2 linked regions of the Bradyrhizobium sp. AZCC 1610 genome follow. The protein of the gene in region 2 binds, or shares a complex with, the protein of the main gene of each other region. Links are inferred from orthologs where the notes say so. Each region holds a gene or a part of one and is shown on either strand. Other genes may lie near its edges. The genes, in order: ccmE and ccmB.

Evidence for each region.
Region 1: the proteins of ccmB (region 2) and ccmE are in contact, whole or in part, in a solved structure (PDB 8CE8), measured with the Escherichia coli proteins. The link is inferred for Bradyrhizobium sp. AZCC 1610 from one-to-one orthologs.

What each region holds. Positions count from the first base shown.
Region 1 is NZ_JAZHRR010000001.1:1,945,763-1,955,422, reverse strand. The notes cover bases 3,866-6,616. They hold ccmE (cytochrome c maturation protein CcmE), read right to left. Parts: upstream 5,612-6,616; coding sequence 5,120-5,611; downstream 3,866-5,119. Other genes in these bases: ccmI (c-type cytochrome biogenesis protein CcmI), read right to left, coding at 5,653-6,616; V1279_RS09340 (heme lyase CcmF/NrfE family subunit), read right to left, coding at 3,866-5,123. Outside these bases: V1279_RS09360 (Do family serine endopeptidase), read right to left, coding at 1-722; V1279_RS09355 (hypothetical protein), read left to right, coding at 1,093-1,806; V1279_RS09350 (DUF1993 domain-containing protein), read right to left, coding at 2,044-2,565; V1279_RS09345 (cytochrome c-type biogenesis protein), read right to left, coding at 2,639-3,136; more of V1279_RS09340, read right to left, coding at 3,141-3,865; more of ccmI, read right to left, coding at 6,617-6,756; V1279_RS09325 (hypothetical protein), read right to left, coding at 6,919-8,325; V1279_RS09320 (sensor histidine kinase), read right to left, coding at 8,488-9,660. UniProt on the Escherichia coli protein: Heme chaperone required for the biogenesis of c-type cytochromes. Transiently binds heme delivered by CcmC and transfers the heme to apo-cytochromes in a process facilitated by CcmF and CcmH.
Region 2 is NZ_JAZHRR010000001.1:7,414,076-7,423,858, forward strand. Bases 4,577-7,450 are described here. They hold ccmB (heme exporter protein CcmB), read right to left. Parts: upstream 6,411-7,450; coding sequence 5,742-6,410; downstream 4,577-5,741. Other genes in these bases: V1279_RS36345 (DsbE family thiol:disulfide interchange protein), read right to left, coding at 4,577-4,737; ccmD (heme exporter protein CcmD), read right to left, coding at 4,734-4,916; V1279_RS36355 (heme ABC transporter permease), read right to left, coding at 4,918-5,649; ccmA (heme ABC exporter ATP-binding protein CcmA), read right to left, coding at 6,407-7,009; acnA (aconitate hydratase AcnA), read left to right, coding at 7,236-7,450. Also shown: V1279_RS36320 (IS30 family transposase), read right to left, coding at 1-946; V1279_RS36325 (RluA family pseudouridine synthase), read right to left, coding at 1,139-1,774; signal recognition particle-docking protein FtsY, read left to right, coding at 1,932-2,876; V1279_RS36335 (septation protein A), read left to right, coding at 2,946-3,548; V1279_RS36340 (ComEA family DNA-binding protein), read right to left, coding at 3,682-4,041; more of V1279_RS36345, read right to left, coding at 4,144-4,576; more of acnA, read left to right, coding at 7,451-9,783. UniProt on the Escherichia coli protein: Required for the export of heme to the periplasm for the biogenesis of c-type cytochromes.

The sequences.
Region 1 (9,660 bases), 5.5 Mb from region 2 along the record:
ACGATGCCGGCGGTCACGGTTCCGCCGAGCCCGAACGGGTTACCGACGGCGAGCACCCAGTCGCCGATCCGCGGCTTGGAGTCCGACAGCTTGGCGAACGGGAAGTCAGTGCGGCCCTCGACCTTGATCAGCGCGAGGTCGGTGCGTGGATCGGTGCCGATCACCTTCGCGGTGTAAACCTTGCCGTCCTCCATCGTGATCTCGACCTTGTCGGCGCCGTCGACCACGTGGTTGTTGGTCACGGCATAGCCGTCAGGCGAGATGAAGAAACCGGACCCCTGACCCGTCACCGGGCCACGGCCGCCACGCGGTCCGCCGCGCAGACCCGGGGGCAAGCCATCCGGGCCGCCGAAGCGACGGAAGAAGCGCTCCATCGGCGAACCCGGCGGGAACGGCGAGTCCTCGTCCTTGTTGGCGCTATCGTCCTTCGAGCTCTTGGCGGCGATGTTGATCTTGACCGAAATCACCGACGGCTTCACGCGCTCGACAATGTCGGCGAACCCGATCGGACGCTCGACCTTGCGGACCTCGGTGTTGACCTGCGCATTCGCCGCGCTGGTGAAGACATCGAGCGGGCCCTGCTGCGGCGAGAAGCCATACACGGCGGCGCCGAGGCCGGCGACGACGGAAGCCATCAGCGCGAACTTGCGCGCGGAGAACAGCGAACGGCGCGGCGCGCCGTTGGACGGTAGCTGGGAAAGATCGACGGGACGTTCGGTCATGTCTGTAAAATCTCCAGAGCGTGAATTCTTCATTCTTCTACGGTGCGGGGGTGGGCACCTGTCACATCGGAAGATGGGGCCTGCCGCCTTACCGCGCGCTGGCTAGGGAATTAAACTTTGGTAATGCGGCGGCTTATGGATGCGACGGAATAGCGCAGGCAATCAATGGGTTAGCGCAGGCTGAGAAACGGTCCTCAGGGGAACGGCTCCTCGCCATATTCGAGTAGGTGCAGGTCTTTCGAAGCACTCGTAAATCTTACGTTAAATCAATTCGTGCCACAACCTCTGCACGAACAACAAGAGCGTGGTTGCGGGCCGCCGAAGGCGAACTTCGATCCTCGCCGTCAACGACAACGATCAGAAGAAAACCATGGTCAGCGCCGTTTCCAGCCAAGCCGCCACCTTTAATCCCGTCGCCTATACGGCTCTCGATACGGCCGACAACGCCAAACAACCCGCATCGAACGCGACACCGAACGAGAGCGACCGTGGCCCGGCCACGCAGGTGTCGCTATCGCAGGACGCGCTGGATCATCTGATGGCCGCCTTGAAGCAAGGCCCGGACGCCGCGCAGCAAGCCTTGGATGCCTATTCACAGACGGCTAAGGATCGTTTCCAGGCAGGCATACAGGCGATTCATCACCAAGCAGAATTGGCCAATGTTAGCTTCCGGCTGACAATGCTCGATCTGCAGGACACCCGGCAAGACACGAATAAGGCAGGCATCGAAAGACTTCAGAAATCCTACGACAAGATGCTGAACTCTCCGATATCCCCCCTCGTAACGCTCAATGCTGCAGACACTGCTAAGGCATTGCAGATGTTAAAGGACGCCGGCCGGACACTGCCCCCTCTTGGTCCAGACGTTACCTATGGCTTCGTGAAGGACGGTATCCAGTACAATTTCCGAGGCGATGGCACGGTAACCACCCGCAAGGAAGGCATCGCAACGTCCGTCGAGGATCAGCAAGAGGCGTTGGCTTCCATCCGTGCCATGATGGATTTTATGTCGAGCGACATCCGGGACAACAGCGGCGCTCGCGCGAACCTCATCGCGCAGCGCGACGCGCTGATGGGTAAATAGCAGCAACCATCTGAAAAGGGAACGGCGCAGGAGCTCTCCTGCGCCGTCTTCTTGCCTCTTGCGACTCTAGACTAGCTGATCTGGATGCCGTTGCCGTTGATGTCGAACACGAATTCGAGAGTGTCCGCGTTGGCCGGATCGAAGAAGCCGACCACATCGACGTAGTTCTCGAAATTGGTATCGAGCGCATCGTTGCGGGGACGCGCAACAATCGCACCCCTCGCCCGAAGACCCGCCTCAGCTCTTCATCTTCAGCCGGCCCATGAAATCACGCTTGCCGAGCGGCACGCCGTTGGTGCGCAGGATGTCGTAGGCGGTGGTGGCGTGGAAATAGAAATTGGGCAGCGAGAACGACATCAGAAAGCCTTCCGCCGTGAACGGCAGTTTGCGCTCGCCGAGATTGAACACGACGTCCTTGCCGGACAGCGCATTAACGGCCTCCGGCGTCCATGCTGACAAGGCGTCGCGGGCCTCCGCGACCAATCCCTGCAATCCCGCATAATCGTACGGCGTGTTGGACGCGGGCGGACGAAACTCTCCGCTTTGCACGCCCTCGATGGCGCCGCGCGAATGCTGGGCGACGGAGATGATCTGGAAACGCAGCGGCAGCATGTCGGGCGCCAGGCGCGCCTCGACGATGCTATCCGGATCGATGTTGTTGTCGCGAAAATGAACGAGGCCGCGCTCGAGGAAGCCGCTGACGGCGCCAAGGGTCTGCAGATAATTCGCCACGCTGGCGTCGTAGAGTGAGAAGGCCATATCCGGTTTCCCCTGGTTATGTTTATTTTGACAGGGGAGTCATAGCTAAAACCTATTCGCTTGCAATGGCGAACTAAGACTTCTTGTCCGGCGCATCGGCTGCGAGCAAGCGCTCCAGCCTCGCCTGTTCCTCATCCGTCAGATGCAACAGCGAAGGATCGGTCGCGCTGCCGGTATTCGAACGGCGGCGGCTGTAGAACCAGAGCGCCAGCCCGCCTCCGGCCAAGGCGAGCGGCGGCAGCAGCCAGAGCAAGAGCGTATGCGGCGTGAAGCGCGGCTTCAGCAGCACGAACTCGCCATAGCGCGCGACCAGAAAGTCCATCACCTGGCTGTCGCTGTCGCCGGAGGCGATCCGCTCGCGCACCAACAGGCGCAGGTCGCGCGCCAGCGGGGCGTCGGAATCGTCGATCGACTGGTTCTGGCACACCATGCAGCGCAGCTCGCGCGACAGGTCGCGGGCTCGCGCCTCCTTTGCCGGATCGGCCATGATCTCGTCGGGCTGCACGGCGTGAGCCGGCCCGCAAAGCGTCGCGGCGACAACCAGCACACATGCTGCAACGAGGCGCTTCAAGGCTCTACTCCGCCGGCTGCAGCGCGCGGGCGGCCTTGGCCGGCTTGGGCGCGCCGACGCGCAGGCGGCGGTCCGAGAGCGACAGCAGGCCGCCGAACGCCATCAGGACCGGGCCCCACCAGATCAGCAGCACCAGCGGCTTGTGATAGATACGCACCGCGATGGCGCCCTCGGCATTGGTTTCGCCGAGCGAAACGTAAAGCTGGCTGGCGCCGCGGGTCAGCAGCGCGGCCTCGGTGGTCGATGATTCCCGCGTGGTGAAGTTGCGCTTCGATGGCGTCATCACGCGCAACTCCTCGCCGTCGAGCGTGACCGTGAACTGGGCGATCATCTCGCGAAAATTCGGCCCCTGCCGCTGCGTTACGCCATCGAGCTTCAACTGATAGCCGGCGACCTTGGCGACATCGTTCGGCTTCATCGAGCCGATATATTCGCTGTTCCAGGTGGTTTCGCAGACGATCCCGATCAGGGCGATGCCGACGCCGGCATGGGCGAACGCCGTGCCCCAGGTCGCCCGCGGCAATCCGCGCGCGCGGGCCACCGCAGTCGCCAGGGGAGCACGGAACAGCGCCGTGCGTTCGGCCAGATCGCTGAGCGCGCCACCGATGACGAAGACCGCTAGCCCGATCGCAAGCGGCGCGAACGTGGCTCCGCCCCAGGTCCACGCCCACAGCACGGCGATCGCGATCAGCGCCGCAATGCCGGCTGCCGTCAGCCGCTGCGCCGCGCCGAGCAGATCGCCACGCTTCCATGCCAATAGCGGCGCGAACGGCATCGCCGCCATCAGCGGCACGAACAAGGGACCGAAGGTGAGATTGAAGAACGGCGCGCCGACCGAGATCTTGTCGCCGGTCACAACCTCCAGCGCCAGCGGATACAGCGTTCCGATGAAGACGGTGGCGCAGGCCGTGGTGAGAAACAGGTTATTGAGTACCAGCGCGCCCTCGCGCGAGATCGGCGCGAACAGTCCGCCCTGCTTCAGCGCCGACGCGCGCCAGGCGTACAGCAACAGGCTGCCGCCGATAAAGATGCAGAGGATCAGGAGAATGAACACGCCACGCGCCGGATCGGTCGCGAACGCATGCACCGAGGTCAGCACGCCCGAGCGCACCAGGAAGGTGCCGAGCAGCGACAGCGAGAAGGTCAGGATCGACAGCAGGATGGTCCAGACCTTCAGCGCGTTGCGCTTTTCCATCACGACGGCTGAATGCAGCAGCGCGGTGCCGGCGAGCCAGGGCATCAGGGAAGCATTCTCGACAGGGTCCCAGAACCACCAGCCGCCCCAGCCGAGTTCGTAATAGGCCCAGTACGATCCCATCGCGATGCCGAGCGTGAGGAAGATCCACGCCACCAGCGTCCACGGCCGCACCCAGCGCGCCCAGGCGGCATCGATGCGGCCTTCGATCAGGGCGGCGACGGCAAACGAAAACGAAATCGAAAATCCGACATAGCCGAGATAGAGCATCGGCGGATGCACGGCGAGGCCGATGTCCTGCAGCACCGGATTGAGGTCGCGGCCCTCGATCGGGGGGCTGGCGATGCGCAGGAACGGGTTCGAGGTGACCAGGATGAACAGATAGAACGCGGCGGCAATCCAGCCCTGCACCGCCAGCACATGCGCACGCAGCGACAGCGGCAAATTGTTGCCGAAGGCGGCGACCAGGCCGCCGAACAGCGCCAGGATCGACACCCACAGCAGCATCGATCCTTCGTGATTGCCCCACACACCGGTGATCTTGTAGAGCAGCGGCTTCATCGAGTGCGAATTCTCGAACACGTTGACGACGGAGAAATCCGAGACGACGTACAGCATCGTCAGCGCCGTGAACGAAGCCGCCACGAACAGCAATTGCGCGAGCGCCGTGGAGCGCGCGACATTCATCAAGGCATGATCGCCCCAGCGTGCGCCAAGCAACGGCACGGTGGACTGGATCAGCGCCAGTCCGAGCGCCAGCACCAGCGCGTAATGCCCGGCTTCCGCGATCACTTCGAAGCCCCCTGGACCGGCGCGGCTGCGGCCGCGGCGCCGGGCTTTGCGCCGTAATCGTCCTTCCAGTGCCCCTGCTTCTTCAGGGCGTCGGCGACATCCTTGGGCATATAGGTCTCGTCATGCTTGGCGAGCACGGTATCGGCCTTGAAGACGCCGGAGGCATCCAGCGCGCCTTCGGTGACGACGCCCTGCCCTTCACGGAACAGGTCCGGCAAAATGCCCTTGTAGGCGACCGGCACCGTGGCGCTGCCGTCGGCGACGCTGAAATTGACAGCGAGATTGTCGCCGCGCACCAGCGAGCCCGGTTGCACCAGGCCGCCGAGGCGGAACCGCTTGCCGGGCGGGATCTGCTTCTCGGCCGCCATCGTCGGCGTGGAAAAGAACACGATGGAGTCGCGCATGGCGTTGAGGACCAGCGCCGCGGCAATTGCGAGCACCGCGAGCGAACCGCCGATCATGGTCAAACGCCGTTGCTTGCGCGTCATTTCTATCCTCTGTCTTCGCCTTTGGGTTCCGGCATCATGCCTCACCCACCAAGCCCGAGATTCTTCACGCCCTCATTGAGCTGGCGCAAGCGCTCGGTATCGTTGGCGACCGCCTGCCGCGCCTCAGTCAGCGCGCTCGCCGCCCTGTCGCGTTCACCCATCACCATATAGGCCCGCATCAGCCGCAACCATCCCTCGACATCGTCGCCGTTCTGCTTCAGCCGGGTTGCGAGCCGATCGACCATGCCGCGGATCATGGCGCCGCGGTCGGCCTCGTTCATGTCCTTGGCCGCGGCCATCGCATCGTTGGACAGCGCCGGCGCGGCAGGATCGCCGACCCTCGCCAGCGCCGCCTCGATCAGCGACCGCCATGGCGCGTCGGCCGGCGCCTTGGCGAGCATGCCGCGCCAGATCGCGGCGGCATCGGCCTGGCGGCCATCCTGTTCGGCGGCGAGCCCGAGGTAATAATTCGCCCTGGGCTCATTGGCGTTCTGCGCCACCGCGCGTTCGAATTCGACCTTGGCCTCCGCCGTGACGACACCGCCCGCCACGATCGCTAGCGCCTCGCCGAGATCAGAGCGACGCTCCGCGCTGTCACCGGCATAGGTGATGACGTTACGGTAGGCCCGGACCGCATCACCGTAACGGCCGAGACGCGCCAGCACCGGCGCCAGCACGGTCCAGCCGCGGCCGTCGGACGGATTTTTTTCGAGGTGCGCCTCGACCTGCGCCACCATGTTGTCGAGCGGCTGGTTGACATCCGCCGTGCGCGTGCGTGAGGCCAGCGGAAAATCACCAAGACGCGGCGAGCCGAGCGCGAGGTAGAACGTCACCGCCGCGATCGGCAACCCCACCAGCGCCACGATCGCGGAAGCGCGGCGCAGGCTGAGGTTCGACCGCGCCGGCAGGTCGCGCTGGCCGTCCGCGGCAGCGAGCAGGCGGCGGCCGATTTCGACACGCGCGGCCTCGGCCTCGGACACACCGATCAGACCCGCAGCGACGTCGCGATCGATCTCGGCGAGCTGATCCCTGTAGACCACGGCCTCACTGCCGCCGGCCGATGCAGAGGAGCCGCGGCTCAACGGCCAGAGCACGGCAAAGATCGCCGCGACCGTCATCAGCGCGAACACAAACCACAACGTCATCAAGCGGTTCCCGGGGGCGGAACGGCGCGTCCAGGCGAGCGCCGATACGCCGCTTTACACCACCGGCGGCAAGCCCGGCAATTGACAATTGCGGCAGAAAAACCACCCGGACCGAGGCGCCCAGACGGCCAGGCCGGCGGGGGATTCGATGGAACGGCCAGCTCAACTCGCCCTGGTCGTTTTGCGCTCGCCGGTCACGGCATTTTCGGCCGCCCGCCTCATCAGCGACGCATAGTCTTGCCCGAACAGGATTTCGCAGAAGCGGATCGCCGCCTGAGCCTGCATCTGGCGGTAGGCGCGCCCCTTGGTGTCGCCGCCGCGCAGCGCCTGCACCAGGCTCTCGGTGGATCGCTCGACGTAATGCTGCAGGTCGGAATAGGTCCGCAAGGTCACCTCGTTGATGGCGAGTTCGCTGGCATAGGTGCGGCACACCGCCACAAAGTCGATCAGAGCGGCGATCTCTTCGACTTCCGAGGCGTCGATCTTGGGCGCGGAGGCGATATCCTTGTCGGCGCGCTGGCGCAGGATGCGGCGGACCCGGCCGGGCACGCTCTCGATTTCCGACTGCAGCGAATTGGAAATATCGGCGCGGATCGACGTGAGCTGGCGGCCCCACGCGGAATCGTTGCGCAGATCGAGCTCGGTGCGCAGCCCACGCACGCCATCGTGCAGGATTTTCAGTTGCTCGCCGACATTGTCGAAGTGGCTGCGCCTGATGTCCGTGCGCAGGCAGGCCGTGAGGAACGACAGATCGTGCAGCGCGATCGTGACGGCGATGCCGTAGGGCGTCGCGGCCACGCGAATCTCGTCGTCGGACGCCGCCATCTTGATCGCGAGGCGGATGATCTGCCACGGCTGCGCCAGCCGCTGCATGATCAGCGACAGCGCGAACGGCAGCAATTGCGGCGTCTGCAACGAGGGAACGTTGAGCGCCGAACCCACCGAGGCTATCTGGGATTCCGAAAATGCCCGCATCTGGCTCGGCATCCGGCTGCCGAGCGTATCCAGCGTCTCGCGCGCCCGCAGCACGCCTCCGATCGACAACAGGTCCTCGACGACATTGGGCGGGCCGATACGGGCGAGCGTCCGCTGCCTGTCGTCGCCCGGGATCGGTGTGGCGATCTTGATGATCGCATCGGCTGCGGCGAGCTGGAACTTGCGGGTCGCGCCTTCGAGGCCGGCATTGCTGCCGCTCTGCCTGATCTCGGCGAGCGCGGTTTCGAATGCGCGCGCGGCCTCTGGCGCCCCGTCGCGCCCCAGCCATTGCCAGACCGGCAGCAGCGATGCACGCCGGATCTGCCCGGCCCTGACGGGAAAATTGCTCTCGACGAGAAAAGGCTCGAGCGGACCATACAACAGGCGCGCCGGATCGTCGGTCCGCGGACGCGCCTCGTCGTCTTCCTCGGTTCCGCGCACGACCTTGCGAAGTTGCTCGAGCACGAAATTGGCGACGGCTATGTCCTCCCCGCGCTCAATGGCGCGCTCGAACTCCCGCATCAGCAGCGCCTGCGATTGGGGCGGGAGCTGGGCGAGATAGTCCCTCAGCCGCTCGGTCGATGTCTGGCTCATTCGCCTGGTGTGGATATGCGTGTGTCATGTGGACGGCAAAGCGCGCCCACCGCCAATCTTAGAAGTGTGCGCGTTAAGAAGTCGTTTAGGAATAACGAAATCAACCCCTGGCATTGCCGGATACCGCTCCCTCAACCCCAGGTAATCAGCCGGGCGAGGCGTTCAGACCCCCGGCAGCACCAATTCCGCCCGCAACCCGCCGATCGGGGCGTCGCCGAGGGCAAGGCTGCCGCCATAGAGGGCGGCGAGATCGACCACGATCGAAAGCCCGAGCCCGGACCCCGGCTTGGACTCGTCCAGCCGTTGGCCGCGCCGGGACACCTGCGCGCGCTCGGCGGCTGACAATCCGCGGCCATCGTCATCGACGATGATCCGGAGCCGCGGTCCGGCACGGGGCTCCGGCGGCGGCTCGACCCTCACCTCGATGAAGACCTGCGAGGCCGCCCATTTGCAGGCATTGTCGACCAGATTGCCGGCCATCTCCTCGAGGTCCTGGCGCTCGCCGCGGAACTTGGCCAAGGGATCGGCCTTCGCCGCGATCGTGATGTCGCGATCCCGATGGATCTTTTCCATGGTCCGCCGCAACGCCTCGATGGCGGGCGCGACCTCGGTGACGGTACCGACGATGGTGACGCGCGCGGCGATGCGCGCGCGCTCGAGGTGATGGGCAACCTGATCCCGCATCACATCGGCCTGCTCCAACACCTTGCTGGCAAAGGGATTTACTGCGTGAGCCGCGGCTTCGTTGACGATGACGGAGAGCGGCGTCTTGATGGCATGGGCAAGATTGCCGACATGGGTGCGCGCGCGCTCGACGATCTCGCGGTTGGCGTCGATCAGCGCGTTGGTCTCGCGCGCCAGCGGTGCGATCTCGACGGGAAACTCGCCTTCCAGCCGTTCGGCGCGGCCGGAGCGGATGGCGGCGATCGATTCCGAAATGCGCTTGAGCGGCGCCAGGCCGAAGCGGACCTGGAAAATCGTGGTCAGGAGCAGCACGATGCCGAGCGCCGTGAAGGTGCCGCCGAGATAATAGTCGAACGCGCGAATTTCGTCGAAAATCTCGCTGGCGTCGCCGGCCACGCTGACCAGAAATTTGCCGTCGACGCCGAGATCGACCGGCCGCTCGACGATCCGAAGATCCTGACCCTCGGGCCCATCGACATACCCGAGACGGATCCCGGCGGGGGTCAACTCCGCGCCGAAATCCTCCAGCTTTGGCAGCTTCTTGTCCCACAACGAACGCGACGCCCGCGTCTCGGCCTTCTCGTCGGTGCGAACGACCTGCCAGTACCAGCCGGACAGCGGCAATTCGAACAGCGGCTCGCCGAGCGACTG
Region 2 (9,783 bases):
AACGTGTCGTGCGCTCCACCAAGGTACCGATCGCGGAACTTCCAAGACCCAAGATGAGGTCCCCTCCCCAGTGGCCCGGTACGGCTCGATCGGCTGCCTCCCCCGGACGTTGACTGATCATGACCTCGGGAGAGACGAAGGTCCTGCCTTGCCTGCGTGTGCGCGCCCTCGGCATCCGCAGCGCCCGCCCGGTGCGCAAGCAGGCCGTCAGTTCGCGGCGCAACGCTCCTCGACCTTGCACATACAGTGCCTGATAGATCGCCTCGTGACTGATGCGCATCGTCTCATCCTCGGGGAAGTCGAGGCGAAGGCGACGAGCAATCTGTTCCGGGCTCCATGCCGTCGCCCAACGTCTGTTCTGTCGATGTACGGCCCGGCGCCCCTTCCACACGACCTTCGGGCCTAAGATGGGTGCCCCGTCCGGGGTAGCAATCAAACCGGCAAGCCTGTCTTGGACATAATCTCGCAGGGTCGGATTAACCGCCAACTTGGCCGGCTTTGGGCGTCGGGCGGACCGATCGGCGTGCCATTGTGCCGTGGTCGCTCGATATTCTGGAGCGCCGTGGCGGGCCGCCGCATTGCGCCGGAGTTCACGAGAGATCGTGCATGGAGGACGATCGAGCTGACGAGCGATGGCTCGTATACCGTGCCCCTGCGCGCGCAAGATGGCGATCTCCTCCCGTTCGGCGAACGAAAGGTAGCGCTCCGATGGCGGTTTTGACGACTGCGAGAAATGTGTTGGTGGCACGCCGCCCGCCCTCCGGAACCAACGTACTCCGACAGCCGGCGACACCCCGGCGTCAATCCCAGCATCCTCGCTCGAGCGTCCCGAGGCAATCGCCCTCCAGAACTGTCTACAACTCTCTCGCTGTGCCTCTGGAGGTCGGCCTGGCGATCGCAAAGCTGCCCGCACACACCGATCCGAACGCCGCCTGTATCTCTTCATCGCAACCTCTTTTGCTCGAGTGTTGCGACGACCGATTGAATCCGCCCAGTACGCCGCGGCCTCTCGGTTAATCTTTGGCTTCTCTGGAATTCTGGATCATCCGCCGGAGCCTGTCATCGGGCGGCGCTTCGCGCCGACCCGTTGGCGGATGATGGCAGTGGTGGCTGGGGCACCGGTCTCGCCTACAAGCCGCTACTCCCCGTTCCATCCGCACGCCCTGAGCCGCTCCCGCATATGCTCCGGCGCAGGCGCCGCCACGCGCACCGGTTCCTTGTTCTTCGAAATCGGAATCACGATCTCGCGGGAATGCAGATGCAGGATCGGCTCGCCGAAGCGCGGGCCGTTGCCATAAATGTTGTCGCCGACGATCGGCCAGCCCATGGCTGACGTGTGCACGCGCAATTGATGGGTGCGGCCGGTTACCGGTTCCAGTGCGAGCCAACAAAGGCCGTCGCCGCGGCCGCATACTTTCCAGTTCGTGACGGCCTTCTGCCCGTCTGGATCCGGCTTCTGCCACCAGCCGCGCTCGACGTTGAGCCGCCCCAGCGGCATGTCGATGGTGCCTTCATCTTCGGCAGGTCCGCCCTCGATCACCGCCCAATAGGTTTTTCCGATCTTGCCGTGCTTGAACAGCAGGCCGAGCGAGGCGGTGGCCTTGCGATGGCGTCCCAGCACGAGACAGCCCGAGGTGTCCTTGTCGAGCCGGTGGGCCAGCACCGGCGGCCGCGGCAGGCCGAATCGCAGGCCGTCAAAGGACGCTTCCAGATTGGCGCCGCCCTTGGGGCCGCGATGCACCGGAAGTCCGGCGGGCTTGTCGATGACCAGCATCAGCCCGTCGCGGTGGAGGACGCGAGCCTGGATTTCATCTGCCGTTAGCTCACGGACATCAAGCGATGTCCGGGGGATATCAAAGGATGACCCGGGAACAGCAATGGATTGGTTGTGACTTTCGCTCATGGCGCGAAACCGCTAACACGTCCCCGACATGAGCGATACCACTCCCGGAACCCCCAAACTGAGCTGGTGGCGGCGGCTTTCGAGCGGCCTGAAGCGGACCTCTGGTGCGCTCGGCACGGCCGTTGCCGATCTCGTCACCAAGCGCAAGCTCGACCGCGCCATGCTCGACGAAATCGAGGATGTGCTGCTGCGCGCCGATCTCGGCACGGCCGTGGCGGTTCGGATCGCGGACGCCGTCGGCGCCGGCCGCTACGACAAGGCAATTTCGGCCGACGAAGTGAAGACGGTGGTCGCCACCGAGGTGGAGAAGGTGCTGGCGCCGGTGGCGAAGCCGCTGGAGATCGACGCGGCGCAAAAGCCGTTCGTCATTCTCGTGGTCGGCGTCAACGGTTCCGGCAAGACCACCACCATCGGCAAGCTCGCCGCAAAGCTCAGCGCCGAGGGCCGCAAGGTCATGATGGCGGCCGGCGATACCTTTCGTGCCGCCGCGATCGAACAGCTCAAGATCTGGGGCGAGCGCACCAGGTCGCCGGTGATATCAGGCGCGCAGGGCTCGGATTCGGCAAGCCTCGCCTTCAACGCGCTGACCGCGGCGAAGGAACAGAATATCGACGTGCTGCTGGTCGACACCGCCGGGCGGCTGCAGAACAAGGCCGAGCTGATGAACGAGCTCGAAAAGGTGGTTCGCGTCATCAAGAAGGTCGATGCGTCGGCCCCGCATGCGGTGCTGCTGGTGCTCGACGCCACGGTGGGACAAAATGCGCTGTCGCAGGTCGAGGCATTTCATCGTACCGCAGGGGTCACGGGCCTCGTGATGACGAAGCTCGACGGCACCGCGCGCGGCGGCATCCTGGTGGCGCTGGCCGAGAAGTTCAAACTGCCGGTGCACTTCATCGGCGTCGGCGAAGGCATCGACGATCTCGCGCCGTTCACGGCGCGCGATTTTGCGCAAGCGATAGCAGGAATCGAATAGGGCATGATCCCGAAAAGTGGGTACCGGTTTTCGGACAAGATCATGCCCAAACAAAAAAGAAGTGAAACGATGGACAAGAAAGTGCCGCATCCGCTGTTCAAGCTTGCGACCGAGCTTGGGCCCCTTCTCATCTTTTTCGTCGCCAACGCCAAGTCCAATTTGTTCATCGCCACCGGCGTGTTCATGGTGGCGGTGCTGGCTGCAATGGTTGCGTCATACATGGTGACGCGGCATGTGCCGATGATGGCGATCGTCACGGCGGTGGTCGTCATAGTGTTCGGCGCGCTGACGCTGATCCTGCATGACGAGACCTTCATCAAGATGAAGCCGACCATCGTCTACACGCTGTTCGCCGCCATTCTCGCTGGCGGTTTGCTGTTCAACCGCTCCTTCATCGCCATCATGTTCGACCAGATGTTCAATCTCACCCCGCACGGCTGGCGCATCCTGACCATGCGCTGGGCGTTGTGGTTCTTTGCGATGGCGGTGCTGAACGAGATTATCTGGCGCACGCAAAGCACTGACTTTTGGGTCGCCTTCAAGGTGTTCGGCATGGTGCCGCTGACGATGCTGTTTGCGATCACCCAGATGCCACTGATCAAGCGCTATCATCTGGAGCCGGCTTCGCTGGAGGTCAGCGAGGCGGAAGCAGGCGACGTGAGCAAGGGCTAGGGTTGGTGGTGTCCCGGACGCGGTGCAGCGTTCTTCACGATGCACCGCAGAGCCGGGACCCATGTCCGCGGTCGTGGGCCCCGGCTCTGCGGCGCACCGCTTGCGCGCTGCGCCGCGTCCGGGGCAAGAGATCTCAGCTCTTCTGCTTGGCGATGATCTTGTCCTTGATCTTGTCGTAGGTCGCCTGCGGAACGATGCTCTTCTGCACCAGATCATCCTTGCCCCTGTACGGCCGGCCCGCGATGATTTTAGCGGAATAGGCCTTGCCGACGCCCGGCAGCGCGTCGAGTTGATCGGCGGTCGCGGAATTGATGTCGAGCAGCTCGGCCTTTGGCGCCGGCGCCATCTTCGACTCCGAGGCCTTCGGCGCAGGAGCCATCTTGCTGTCGGATTTGGGCGCGGGCTGCGCGGTCTGGGCCATCGACGGTGTTGCCGTCAGCAGCCCCAAGGTCAGCGCGGTGGCGAGAAGAGAAGCGAGCGTGAAATGACGCATATGGGTGTCCCTCCAAGGACGGTTCATGTAACGCGGTAAAGCTAGCTGCGATTTCATGGCGGCGCCATGGCTGCAAAATGAACGATAGATAAAAGCCAAAGATTATTTGCTCAACGCCTTCTCGATCTCGACCTTGAGCACGCTGTCGAGATTGGCCGGCGTCACCGGCCCGACCAGCTTGTAGAGAATCGTGCCGTCGCGGCCGACCACGAAGGTTTCGGGCACGCCGTAGACGCCCCATTCGATCGCGCCGCGGCCGTTGCCGTCGACGCCGACGGCGGTAAACGGATTGCCGTAGCGGCCGAGGAAGCGGCGGGCGTTGTCGGGCGAATCCTTGTAGTTGATGCCGACGATCTGCAGCCGCGTGTCCTTGGCCAGCGCGGTCAACAGCGGCGCTTCGTCGTGGCACGGCACGCACCAGGACGCCCAGACATTGACGACGGAGACCTTGCCCTTGAACACCGCGGGGTCGAGCCCGGGCACCGGCGCCCCGTTATGGACAAGGCCCTCCAGCGCCGGCAGCGCGGTTTGCGGCGCCGGGCGGCCGATCAGGGCGGAGGGGATTTTGGAGGGATCGCCGCCGTAGAGCCGCAGCAGGAACAGCCCGGCGACCGCCATGAAACCGATCAGCGGCAGCGCCACCAGCCAGCGCCAGCGGCGCGGCGGCCCCTCCGATGTTGTGGGCGGCGCGGTCATCGGATGTCCGATGCATTGCGGCCGGAGCGCCGGGTTATGCCGTTGGCCTCGAGTTCGCGCAGGCGTTCCTTCTGGCGGCGATAATCGATGGCGATCCAGGCGATGAGAAGCACAACGACCGCTGCCACCAGCGTGTAGGACGTCACGATAAACGAAGCGTAGGGACCGAGCGACGTCACGTCACGCCGCCTGCTGGCTGGCTTGCATCATCTGCAAGCTGCGCACCCGCCGGCGCAGGATCTCGTTGCGCATCGCCGCCAGGTGCAGCGTGACGAACAATAGCGAGAAGCCGACCGCCATCACCAGCAAGGGAATCAGGAACGCCTTGTCGAGCGAAGGTCCGCCCATTCGGATCACGGCCGCCGGCTGATGCAGCGTGTTCCACCAGTCGACCGAGAATTTGATGATCGGCAGGTTGAGCGCGCCGACCAGCGTCAGGACGGCGGCCGCCCGCGCCGCCCGCGACGGGTCGTCCACCGCGCGCCACAGCGCCATCAGGCCGAGATACATCAGGAACAGGATCAAGACCGAAGTCAGCCGCGCATCCCATTCCCAATAGGTGCCCCACATCGGCCGCCCCCACAGCGAGCCGGTGACCAGCGCGAGAAACGTGAATGCCGCGCCGATCGGGGCTGCGGCCTTGGCGGCGACGTCGGCAAGCGGATGTCGCCAGACCAGCGTGCCCAGCGCGGCAATGCTCATGACGCCCCACACGAACATCGCCAGCCACGCATTCGGCACGTGGATGAACATGATCTTGACGGTGGCGCCTTGCTGATAGTCGTCGGGTGCCATCGCCGCCTGGTAGAAGCCGATCAGCAGCAGGAGCGCGGTCGCGCCCGCCAGCCACGGCAGCACGCGCGCCGTCAGCGACAGGAATTTGGTGGGATTGGCGAGGTCAATCAGCGTCATGGCATCCTGATAGTCGTCAGTGGCGGGGCAGGCAATGCGGCTTGGTTTGTTTCATATTGCCTCCGCGAGAGTTGATCGGCGTTAAGTCATTGTTAATCCAGACCATGGCGCAGGCTTGCCGCGGCCGCGAACGGTCCGACCACCAGGCTGACCAGCGACAGCGCGCACAAGATCGAAAACGGCGTTCCGAATGACAGCGGGCCGGTGATCGCGGCCTGCGACGCCGCGACGCCGAAGATCAGTACCGGGATCGACAGCGGCAGCACCAGTACCGCCAGCAGCAAGCCGCCGCGGTGGAGTGTCACGGCGAGCGCCGCGCCGATCATCCCCGTGAAGGTCAGCGCCGGTGTTCCCACCAGCAGCGTCAGCGCCACCGCCGAGGTTGCGGTGGCGTCGAGATTGAGCAGCAGCCCCAGCACAGGGGATGCCACGATCAGCGGCACGCCGGCGGCAAGCCAGTGGGCCAGCGCTTTTGCGGCGCAGGCAAGTTCCAGCGGCGCCCGGCCCATCACGATCAGGTCGAGCGAGCCATCCTCGTGGTCGGCCGTGAACAGGCGGTCGAGCGTGAGCAGGCTCGCCAGCAGCGCGCCGAGCCAGAGGATCGCGGGTCCGAGCCGGGTCAGCAGCGCCAGATCCGGCCCGATGGCGAACGGCATCAGCACCGTGACCGTGAGGAAAAACAGCACCCCGATCAGCGCCCCGCCGCCGACGCGAACGGCGATCTTGATGTCCCGGCGAATCAGTGCGGCGAGGGCGCTCACTTGGTTTCCCCCATCCGCAGTTCCCTCGCCCCGATCCCGAGCGGGGTATGCGTCGCGGCGATGATGATGCCGCCGCCTGCGAGGTGGTCGCGCATGACGCCGACGAACAAGCCCTGCCCGGCGGTATCGAGCGCCGAGGTCGGCTCGTCCAGCAGCCAGACCGGCCGCCGCATCACCAGCAGGCGCGCGACCGACAGCCGCCGCCGCTGGCCGGCCGACAGGTATGCCGCCGGCAGATGCGTGGCATGGCCGAGGCCCACGGCGGCGAGGCTTTGGCTGAGGTCGCCGATCTTGCCGCCCAGAAAATCCCGCCAGAACGCGAGGTTCTCGTGCACGCTGAGCGCAGGCTTCAGCGCATCGCGATGGCCGAGATAATGGGATTGTTCCGGCAAGGTCAGCTCGGCCTCGCCGCCCTCCAGGTCGACCGATCCGCCCGCCGGCACCAGAAGGCCCGCGATCAGGCGCAGCAGCGAGGTCTTGCCGGAGCCGTTCGGGCCGACCACGGCCAGCACCTCACCGGATGAGGCTTCGAAATCGAGGCCGGAGAACACCTCCCGGCCGCCCCTGATACAGTCGATGTGACGCCCCGAGAGCCGCATTTTGCCTCTTCACAGCCCTCTGAAATTAATGGGTACCGCGTCAGAATTTGTGGGTACCGCATTGCTGCAGCACGCTTGTCAGTGTGGCGGCGCTTCTAGAAAGATTCTATAAGCCCGGAACTTGATGCAGCACACAATCGGCGGCTGCAAGCCGATAGGGCCAGCCTAACGCCGATGGTGTTTAAATACCCTTGCCGGGTATAGCTAGAATTTAGGATTTCCTGACATGACCTCGCTCGACAGCTTCAAATGCCGCAAGACCCTCAAGGTCGGCAGCAAGACCTACGTTTATTACAGCCTGCCCGCCGCCGAGAAGAACGGTCTGAAGGGAATTTCCAAGCTGCCCTATTCGATGAAGGTGCTGCTGGAAAACCTGCTGCGCAACGAGGACGACCGCACGGTCAAGAAGGCCGACATCGTCGCGGTGTCGAAATGGCTCAGGAAGCGCAAGCTCGAGCATGAAGTCGCGTTCCGCCCGGCGCGCGTCCTGATGCAGGATTTTACCGGCGTGCCGGCGGTGGTCGATCTCGCCGCGATGCGCAACGCGATGCAGGCGCTCGGCGGCGACGCCGAGAAGATCAACCCGCTGGTGCCCGTCGATCTGGTCATCGACCACTCCGTGATCGTCAACTTCTTCGGTGACAACAAGGCGTTCGGCAAGAACGTGGTCGAGGAATACAAGCAGAATCAGGAGCGCTACGAATTCCTGAAATGGGGCCAGAAGGCGTTCTCGAACTTCTCCGTGGTCCCGCCCGGCACCGGCATCTGCCACCAGGTCAATCTCGAATATCTCGCGCAGACGGTGTGGACCAAGAAGCAGAAGATGACGGTCGGCAAGAAGACCGGCACCTTCGAAGTCGCCTATCCGGACTCGCTTGTCGGCACCGATTCGCACACCACCATGGTCAATGGCCTCGCCGTGCTCGGCTGGGGCGTCGGCGGCATCGAGGCGGAAGCCTGCATGCTTGGCCAGCCGCTGTCGATGCTGCTGCCCGAAGTGGTCGGCTTCAAGCTCAAGGGCCAGCTCAAGGAGGGCGTTACCGCGACCGACCTCGTGCTGACCGTGACGCAGATGCTGCGCAAGCAGGGCGTGGTCGGCAAGTTCGTTGAGTTCTTCGGCCCCGGCCTCGATTTTCTCTCGGTCGCGGACAAGGCGACCATCGGCAACATGGCGCCGGAATATGGCGCGACCTGCGGCTTCTTCCCGGTCGATGCCGCAACCATCGATTATCTCAAGACCTCCGGCCGCAAGGCTGATCGCGTTGCGCTGGTTTCGGCTTACGCCAAGGCGCAAGGTTTGTTCCGCACCGCGAAATCGGCCGACCCCGTGTTCACGGAAACGCTGACGCTCGATCTCAAGGATGTCGTGCCGTCGATGGCCGGCCCGAAGCGCCCTGAGGGGCGCGTCGCACTGCCGGCCGTTGCCGCCGGCTTCGCCACCGCGCTCGCCGGCGAGTACAAGAAGCCGGAAGGCGCCGAGAACCGCTATTCGGTCGAGAACCGCGATTTCGATCTCGGCCATGGTGACGTCGTGATCGCGGCGATCACCTCCTGCACCAACACTTCCAACCCCAGCGTGTTGATCGGCGCCGGCCTGCTGGCGCGCAACGCTGCCGCCAAGGGCTTGAAGGCAAAGCCGTGGGTCAAGACCTCGCTTGCGCCCGGAAGCCAGGTGGTCGCGGAATATCTCGCCAATTCCGGCCTGCAGAAGGATCTCGACAAGGTCGGCTTCAACCTGATCGGCTTCGGCTGCACCACCTGCATCGGCAATTCGGGTCCGCTGCCGGAGGAGATTTCGAAATCGATCAATGACAACGGCATCGTCGCTGCCGCGGTGCTGTCGGGTAACCGCAATTTTGAGGGCCGCGTCAGCCCCGACGTGCAGGCCAATTATCTGGCATCGCCGCCGCTGGTCGTGGCTTATGCGCTGGCGGGAACGGTGACAAAGGACCTCGCGGTCGAGCCGATCGGCGAGGGCAAGGACGGCAAGCCGGTGTACCTGAAGGACATCTGGCCGACGACCAAGGAAATCAACGCCTACATGAAGAAGTTCGTGACCGCCACGATCTTCAAGAAGCGTTACGCCGACGTGTTCAAGGGCGACGCCAACTGGCGCAAGATCAAGACCGTCGAGAGCGAGACCTACCGCTGGAACATGAGCTCGACCTATGTGCAGAACCCGCCCTACTTCGAGGGCATGAAGAAAGAGCCGGAAGCGATCGTCGACGTCGTCGATGCGCGGATTCTGGCGATGTTCGGCGACAAGATCACCACCGACCACATCTCGCCGGCCGGCGCGATCAAGCTGACCTCTCCGGCAGGAAAATTCCTCTCGGAGCATCAGGTGCGCCCGGCCGACTTCAACCAGTACGGCACGCGGCGCGGCAATCACGAGATCATGATGCGCGGCACCTTTGCCAACATCCGCATCAAGAACTTCATGCTGAAGGGCGCCGACGGCAATATTCCGGAAGGCGGACTTACCAAGCACTGGCCCGACGGCGAGCAGATGTCGATCTACGACGCGGCGATGCAGTACCAGGCGGAGAGCGTGCCGCTGGTGGTGTTCGCCGGCGCCGAATACGGCAACGGCTCGTCGCGCGACTGGGCTGCGAAGGGTACCCGCCTGCTCGGCGTTCGCGCCGTGATCTGCCAGAGCTTTGAGCGCATCCATCGCTCCAACCTGGTCGGCATGGGCGTGTTGCCGCTCACCTTCGAGGACGGCACGTCGTGGACGTCACTGGGCCTGAAGGGCGACGAAAAGGTGACGATCC